Regions from separate parts of the Shewanella sp. W3-18-1 genome, predicted to be linked through region 2. Evidence: predicted binding sites of a transcription regulator. Region 2 holds the regulator's gene; the other holds the start of a gene.
The links. The regulator ArgR, encoded in region 2, controls arginine synthesis, uptake and breakdown. The targets are predictions, from matches to a motif close to ANTGAATANNTATTCANT.
Positions count from the first base shown of each region.

Region 1 (4,435 bases), 1.9 Mb from region 2:
TCCATAATGACTCCTACGCCAAGGCCAATAATTGAGAACCCACAGACACTGAATCGCCTTCTTTTACCCAGAGTTTAGCGACTATGCCATCCCCTTGAGCACGGATCTCAGTTTCCATCTTCATGGCCTCAAGGATAATCACCACATCCCCCTCGCGTACCCTATCGCCTGCCGAAACATGTACTTTGAAAATGTTGCCCGATAAGGGGGCACTCATTTCAAGTCTTACTTCACCATGACTTGTTGCTGGCATTGTACTCTCAGTCACAGCTTGCACAGCATGAACACTTTGTCCCTGTGGCTGGATTTGCGAGATCTCACCGCCTGCGGCGACTTCAACTACGTACTCTTGCCCTTCGACGGTCACGGTATAAGTTTCAGGGCCACGATCCGCAGCATTAGAAGCAGCAAGTACCGAAGTCAATTCAGGTTTAGGCTCAAAGGCACTTGGGTTGTCGCGGTTTTTTAAAAACTGTAACCCAATCTGTGGGAAAAGCGCATAAGTCAGTACATCATCGTCATGCTCTGACGATAGGCGAATGCCTTGTTCCTGCGCTTTTTCTGCCAAGTCCAGCCTTAACTTAACCAGCTCTGGCATTAATAAGTCCGCAGGACGACACGTAATAGCTTCTGCGCCTTGCAAGACTCTGGTCTGCAACGCGGCATTAACTGGCGCAGGCGTCGCACCATATTCTCCCTTGAGAACGCCTTCAGTCTCTTTAGTCAGTGACTTGTAACGCTCACCCATTAGCACATTGATGACTGCCTGAGAGCCAACAATCTGCGATGTAGGCGTCACTAAAGGCAAAAAACCCAAATCCGCACGAACGCGAGGAATTTCTTCCAAAACCAAGTCCATCTTATCGGCCGCGCCTTGCTCCTTAAGTTGGCTTTCCATATTGGTCAACATGCCGCCAGGCACTTGCGCACGTAAGATCCGCGAATCTATGCCTTTCAGCGCGCCTTCAAACTTAGCGTACTTCTTACGCACTTCACGGAAATAAGCGGCAATCTCTTCAAGCAACACCATATCGTAACCAGTCGCACGCTCAGTATCTTCCACCATAGCGATAACGGTTTCAGTTGCAGTATGTCCATAGGTTTGGCTCATCGACGAAATTGCCGTATCGAGCACATCGATACCCGCTTCAATGGCTTTCTGGTAAGTGGCGGTACTTAATCCTGTCGTTGCATGGCAGTGCATAGATAATACGAGTTGCGTTTGGGATTTTAGTCGACTGATAAGCTCAAACGCCTCCATAGGCTTAAGTAATCCCGCCATATCTTTGATACACAAAGAATCACATCCCATATCTTCAAGACGCTTTGCCATATCCACCCAAGTCTCTATGGAATGCACTGGGCTAGTTGTGTATGAGATCGTCCCCTGTGCATGGCCGCCAACTTGACGCACCGCTTTCACTGCAGTCTCAAGATTGCGTACATCGTTCATCGCATCGAAAATACGAAATACATCGACGCCATTGGTATGGGCACGCTCAACAAAACGCACGACTAAATCATCGGCATAATGGCGATAGCCTAATAGGTTTTGACCACGCAGCAGCATTTGCTGCCGAGTATTTGGCATGGCCTTTTTTAGCTCACGAATTCTGTCCCAGGGATCTTCACCAAGATAACGAATACAGGCATCAAAAGTCGCCCCGCCCCAAGACTCCAACGACCAGAAACCGATCTTATCGAGTAACGGCGCTATCGGTAACATATCATCGATTCGCAGACGCGTTGCTAAGATAGATTGATGTGCGTCTCGTAGAACAACGTCAGTTAAAAGTAACGGCTTAGTCACAGCCATCTTAGCGAGTGGTACAAAAGTCATACTGCTTCCCATTATTCTATCTGTGAACGATACTGTCTAACGGCCAATGTAATTGCAGCCACAACTTTAGGATCTAAAGGTGCAACACTCAGAGGCAATGTAGATTGTTTAATTTTTTGCAATTCTTTTGAATGACTATCAAGAGCAACATCCTTAGCACACCACTTTGCAACCAAATGGATCCCAAGGATCAGTAAACTTAAAAACAGATAGACCAAACCCATCCCCAAAAGCATAATGCCAACAGCATCCAGCAACTGCAGAGTTAACTCCCCCATAGCCCCACAACTCCTTCAAATTTTAACCTAATTAGACTTAAACTATTTTTGTTCACATGCACTAATTCAATTTGAACTTAAGAGCCCCATCACCACTCAACAGCAAGGTGCAAACGCAGCATATAAAATCACACGCAAAGACTAAATATTCACAACAAATACAAAGTACAGATCTAACTCGCACTTACCAAACATAACCAATAGATACCAAAAACACCAATGCAATGTAAATTGGTCTTACCATGTAAGTGAATTTATAAGGATATCTATATGGATTTCTCATAAAATCGAGGAATAAATCCATATTCCTCAACAAAAGATAAGCAAATCCTAAGTGGCATAAATCCCTAAACAAAGATTGTTTGAATAAAGACAAAAAGTAATAAGAGCCACCTAGTGATAAATTATGCAAATAGTAGCTATCCTCCAATATTATAAATTATATTAATTAATTGGTCGGATTTGCCCACTGTCTAGTGCGCAATTTACTCACTCTTACTTTCTTCCCAATGAAGGTATTCCACGCGATGGAACACTGTTCGACAATGTCGTCATAATCACTAAAACAACGGTTGGCTAACACATTTTGACGCAACCATTGCCATACCTGCTCTATTGGATTCAACTCCGGTGAATAAGGAGGCAACTTGAGGAGGGTGAGATTATCAAAGTCATCGGCCAAATCCTGTTGATGCCAACTAGCTCCACCCATGATGACCAGTATGTGGCGTCCGAATGTCGTCGCGGTTGAGATCAGCTTTAAATATTCGTACATATATTCGCAATTGGCATGCCGCTTGTGTCGCCCCGTTGCCGGACACACTACGCCATATAGATATGTAGATTCAAATTGTTGCTGCTTGATTGCCCGTGGACGAGTGCCTTTATTGGCCCAAATACGGGTGGTTGTATTCTGTTGGCCAAATCGGGCCTCATATTGAAACTAAACATCGATGCAATCGAACGCAACATGCCCAAGCGTGTTAAGGATCGTTGCCATCTGGACGTTTTTTAAAAGCCTCTTGTACGGCTTCAGATTGTTTTGGGTAGCGAGCGAGTGGTCATCCAGAGAAGCCAAGTTGATGTAGCAAGCGGTAGATATTCGCTTGCTTGAACGTCACGCCAAATTCAGTCTGGATAAAATGGCCGACGTCCTTGGCCATCAAGCTGCCACCCTGTTCAGATAGGCTTTGATGCTGTACAAACGCTTTTAGTTTGGCCTGCTGTGCTGTGGACAATGTAGCAGTGCGGCCCAGATTGGGCGTATCGTCTAGACCGCTAAGCCCTTGGTTAAATAGGCGGTGATCCATCGATTCACACTGGTTCTACTAACCTTGAGCATGATTGCGATAGGGTACGAGAATGGCCATCAGTAAAATGGAGTAAGGCAAGATAGCGCATACGTTTGTGTGTGCTTTTCTCCGATTTCACTAAGGCTGTGATGTTGGGATTATTCATATTTTGTATGATTAAAAAACTGATAATCAATTAGATCATATAATTAATGGAAATGGTATAAATACAAAAAGTGCTGATGTAGAGAGAAAAGGATAAAACTCACGGGCTAGCGGAGAAATACAGTCGATTTCATCAATCACAGATGCAAAAAAGCCAGCTTATTCAGCTGGCTTGGTTACATCTTTACAAGATAATTAGGCGCTTGGCGATGACCTACTCTCACATGGGGAGACCCCACACTACCATCGGCGCGATTGCGTTTCACTTCTGAGTTCGAGATGGGATCAGGTGGTTCCACAATGCTATTGTCACCAAGCAAAAAATTGTCCGGAACAATTTTTAACGCGCTTTAGCGCGGCCCGTTAGGGTCAACTACATGGATGTAGTTGATAAATTCTTATTCCAGTGAATTCGGAAAACTGATTTCTTTGAGTCCACACTTCATTAAGTGTTTATATTCTGTCTAAGGCTTCTTTGTAAAACCCATCTGGGTTGTATGGTTAAGCCTCTCGAGTCATTAGTACATGTTAGCTCAACGCCTCACAACGCTTACACACCATGCCTATCAACGTCCTAGTCTCGAACGGCTCTTTAGTGGACTTATAGTCCAAGGGATGACTCATCTTGGGGCTCGCTTCCCGCTTAGATGCTTTCAGCGGTTATCGATTCCGAACGTAGCTACCGGGCAATGCCATTGGCATGACAACCCGAACACCAGCGGTTCGTTCACTCCGGTCCTCTCGTACTAGGAGCAACTCCCCTCAATCATCCAACGCCCACGGCAGATAGGGACCGAACTGTCTCACGACGTTCTGAACCCAGCTCGCGTACCACTTTAAATGGCGAACAGCCATACCCT
Region 1 covers NC_008750.1:3,582,182-3,586,616, forward strand. The annotation lists gene SPUTW3181_RS16275 (sodium ion-translocating decarboxylase subunit beta) at 1-5, opposite strand, end outside; gene oadA (sodium-extruding oxaloacetate decarboxylase subunit alpha) at 14-1,840, opposite strand; gene SPUTW3181_RS16285 (OadG family protein) at 1,852-2,118, opposite strand; partial or broken gene SPUTW3181_RS21680 (IS630 family transposase) at 2,567-3,576, opposite strand; rRNA gene rrf (5S ribosomal RNA) at 3,777-3,892, opposite strand; rRNA gene SPUTW3181_RS16310 (23S ribosomal RNA) at 4,073-4,435, opposite strand, start outside.
Region 1: SPUTW3181_RS16285 (OadG family protein) is a predicted target of ArgR. The motif match lies at 2,255-2,272, and genes of this name have one in related genera.

Region 2 (4,435 bases):
TGGTGAGGGAAACCACGATCACTTAATGCACTTTACTAAGGCGATGACAGGCTCGTCTTTCTTCGCGCCCGCATTAGACTTTATGCTGCAGTTTGACGAATAAGCCTTCTCACGCGATTTAAGCAAATACGAATAAAACGCACTGATGCTCAAGCATTAAGTGCGTTTTTTGTGTTTAAATCAGATGGGCGGGTGTCCATTTCTTGATATCGAGTTGCCACTGCTGAGCGGTGAAATCGATAAACGCTCTGACTAACATCTGCTGATAACTTCGGGATAAATAGACGGCCCATAGAGTTTGGCCTGGAGTCGTAAAGTCGGGTAAAACTTCCTGAAGTTGGCCACTGGCAAGGTACTGATTGGCCAAGTCACAGGGGAGACGTACAATGCCGTGCCCCCTCAGTGCTGCGCTAACCAATACCCCCATATCGTTGGCTTTGAGGTTACCAGTGACTTTGATGACTTCACTTTGTTTTTCTTTTAGAAAATGCCAACTGTGCTGCGCCGTGTGGACAAGGCAATTATGTGCTAGTAAATCAATTGGTTCGTTTAAGGGGCTTGTATTAGCAAGATAAGTTGGTGCAGCGCAAACCACTGCATCTATCATCATTAAACGCCGCGCAATCAAATTCTCATCGGGCTGTTCGGTGTATCGCAGTGCCACATCAACCCGTTCATCGACCAATTGGGCAAAACTGTCTGACATGGCCAGTTGGATATTGACCTTAGGGTGTAGTTTGATAAAGCGATCGACAACATCAAACAGACTGTGCTGCCCCAGCCCTATGGGGGTTGCGATTCTGATGCTTCCAACAAGTTCAGTATTATGACTATGTGCACGGCTCTCCATTGCGGCAACTTCACTGAGCAAGCGCTGGCAATACTGCAAGGTCTCTTCCCCCTGTAGCGTTAGGCTTACGCTACGGGTCGTTCGGTGTAATAAGCGTAAATTGAGCCATTGCTCAATTTCTTGAATATGACGCGAAACCTGTAGTCGACTTAGGTCGAGGTGTTGGGCGGCCTTAGTAAAGCTTCCACAGTTTGCCACCTCGACAAAACTGCGTATTGCGGCAATCTTATCCATATTAGTATCCCAATCTGAAACAATCTTGCTCATTTATCGATATTTATCACGTGAAATATCCCAAGTAAACTGAATCCAATGTAAACCATCTGAATAAGGTAACAAAATGAAAATCGCAATTTTAGGTGCAACAGGTTGGATTGGTGGTGCAATTTTAAAAGAAGCACTAAGCCGAGGGCATGAAGTCACCGCACTGGTTCGTGATCCAAGTAAATTACCAACAACGAATGCGGCAGTGCGTACCGTGGATTTAAATCAGCCACTTGTTGCTGATAGCTTTACCAATCAGGATGTCGTGATCGCCGCGATCGGTGGCCGTGCCGCACAAAACCACGAAATAGTGGCGGGAACAGCCACTCATTTATTAGCAATATTGCCTAAGGCCAAAGTGCCGCGTTTATTATGGGTGGGTGGTGCAGGGAGTTTAGAAGTCGCACCGGGTGTAACTTTAGTATCAACCCCTGATTTTCCCGAAGCTTACAAGAGCGAAGCATTAGCGGCGGTTGAAGCATTAAAGGTGTTTAGAGAAGCCAATACAACGGTCAATTGGACATTTGTTAGCCCTGCCGCTGAGATTTACCCAGGAGAGAGTGAGGGCCCCTATCGTGTTGGTGGCGACAGTTTTTTTACCGATGCCAATGGTCAAAGCCGTATTTCGGTCACTGATTACGCCAAAGCCATGCTAGATGAGGCTGAAAAGGGCACTCACCCAAACCAACGCATCAGTGTGGCTTATTGATATGACGATGGTGAGTTAGATACTGTGCTGGAATGTGTAACGTAATAGGGACAGTAGACATATAACTGCACCGTTATGTACTTAAAAATGCACAGGTAAAATAAAACAGGTCAGCGAACTGACCTGTTTTTTTATTCTGCATAATTGAATAAAGATTTGATCGTTTCTAAGGTATCGGCGATATCTTGGATACTCGATGGACAAATAAAGATAGTGTCATCACCAGCAATCGTCCCCAAAATCCCTTCAGGTTTACCGATTGAGTCCAATAAACGAGCAATTAACTGTGCAGCACCCGGACTGGTACGTACAACTATCATAGCTTGGTTGTGGTCAACATCGAGTACCAAATTCTTTAAGGGGCTTCCCGCAGTGGGGACACCTAACTCGGCTGGTAAGCAATACACCATTTCTTGCTTAGCGTTACGAGTCCGCACAGCACCGAACTTGCTGAGCATCCGCGATACTTTTGATTGGTTGATGTTGCCAAAGCCTTCTGCTTGCAAGGCGGCGACGATTTCACTTTGAGAGCCAAAGCGCTCTTCTTTTAAAATCGACTTAAAAATTCTAACAAGGTCATCCTGATTCTTGGTCGTTTGCATAATGTTATTATTCGTTATTCAAAAAAACAGGCCCATTTTGAATATTTTTAGAAAAATTGTCAACAAATAACCAGATTGGTTGAATAAAAATTCACTTGTTAAGTGGGGTTATGCTTATGTTTCGCACTTTAATGCATAGAATAGAGTGATTGTTCTACTTTATTCCGTAATTCTTTTCTCCCACGACTAAGGGATAATTGAAATTGTTGTGACATTCCAGTAATGTGACGCCAACGGAAACTAGATCCATGTCACACATATCCGAGAAATAACGGAGATAACTATGAAAGTTGCTGTACTTGGTGCTGCTGGTGGTATCGGCCAGGCTCTTGCCCTACTGTTAAAAACTCAATTGCCTGCGGGTTCTAAACTGTCTCTATACGATATCGCACCGGTGACTCCGGGTGTTGCGGTTGACTTGAGCCATATTCCAACTGCGGTTGAGATCAAAGGTTTTGCTGGTGAAGATCCAACGCCTGCCCTCGTGGGCGCTGACGTTGTACTCATTTCTGCAGGTGTTGCACGTAAGCCTGGTATGGATCGTTCAGATCTGTTCAATATCAACGCGGGCATTGTTCGCAATCTGATTGAAAAAGTGGCTGCGACTTGTCCAAAAGCACTTGTTGGTATCATTACTAACCCTGTGAATACGACAGTTGCTATCGCTGCTGAAGTGATGAAAAAAGCAGGTGTTTACGATAAGAACCGTCTATTCGGTGTGACCACTCTGGACGTTATCCGTTCTGAAACTTTCATCGCTGAATTAAAAGGCTTAAACGTTGCTGACGTTAAAATCAACGTGATCGGCGGCCACAGCGGTGTGACCATTCTGCCATTACTGTCTCAAGTTGAAGGCGTGACTTTCTCCGATGAAGAAGTCGCTTCTTTAACTAAACGCATTCAAAACGCGGGTACTGAAGTGGTTGAAGCTAAAGCAGGTGGCGGAAGCGCGACTCTGTCTATGGGCCAAGCGGCTTGCCGTTTCGGTATGTCTCTGGTTCGTGGTCTGCAAGGCGAAGCGAATGTCGTTGAATGTGCCTACGTTGATGGCGGCAGCGAACACGCTGAATTCTTCGCACAACCTGTGCTATTAGGCAAAAACGGTATCGAAAAAGTACTGCCTTACGGTGAAGTGAGTGCATTTGAAGCTAACGCCCGTGATTCTATGTTAGATACGCTGAAAGGCGATATCAAACTAGGCGTTGATTTCGTTAAATAATCTTTTTAGATTGTGACGAATGAATAACGGAGCCATTGCGCTCCGTTTTTTTATGCCTACATTTTACACTTTCTCAAGCTAATTCAGTCGATCAGCGGCGCTTAGTGGGAATTTGGCAGTTATCATCGCAGCGGGCTTTGCCCGTCAGTAAATAGGAGATGCGGTATCTGTGCTTTGCGAATCTGAGGTAGCACCAATCAGCAATGGGTTTGATCACAGGCAAACGTAATAGCTGGATCCAAGCGCGCGTGCCTGTGAGCGCCCACGCTTTACAAGTGACATCTAACCCGAGTAACACTTCGCCCGTTGCGGTTTCGCCATGGAGTATGGTATTAGCAAAGTCTTTATCGATATGGCTGAAACGCTCGCTAAAGTCGGGTGCATTTAAATCCTCTAGCGTAATTAAGTTCTTGGGATCGCGTGCTTTCAGTTGACGCATTTCGGCGCTACATAATGGACAATTACCATCGTAAAAAATCCGCAGTTCCATTGGGTTTACCTCTGATGACGTGATCACAATACTTGGTCTAAGTTCTCGGCTTGAGAACTTAAGGCTCAGTTTTCTTTTACCCTATACGCAGCATAAAGGGTTTTAGATCGAAGCGATTGTAGAACAGATCAGCATCTCATTTGGCTTTTTGTTAGGTTAAATTCAAATGAGTGCAGTAACATCTTGGTTATTCATCAGTTTAACTTGATTGCTGATTTTTAAGTGAACAAGGTAAAGCCTGACAAATAACGACTCAAAAGGATAGGTATGACATCTCCCATCATCATCACAGGCGTGGGTA
Region 2 covers NC_008750.1:798,791-803,225, forward strand. The annotation lists gene SPUTW3181_RS03725 (Dyp-type peroxidase) at 1-103, shown strand, start outside; gene SPUTW3181_RS03730 (LysR family transcriptional regulator) at 176-1,084, opposite strand; gene SPUTW3181_RS03735 (NAD(P)-dependent oxidoreductase) at 1,191-1,823, shown strand; gene argR (transcriptional regulator ArgR) at 1,955-2,425, opposite strand; gene mdh (malate dehydrogenase) at 2,709-3,644, shown strand; gene SPUTW3181_RS03750 (thiol-disulfide oxidoreductase DCC family protein) at 3,736-4,134, opposite strand; gene folM (dihydromonapterin reductase) at 4,402-4,435, shown strand, end outside.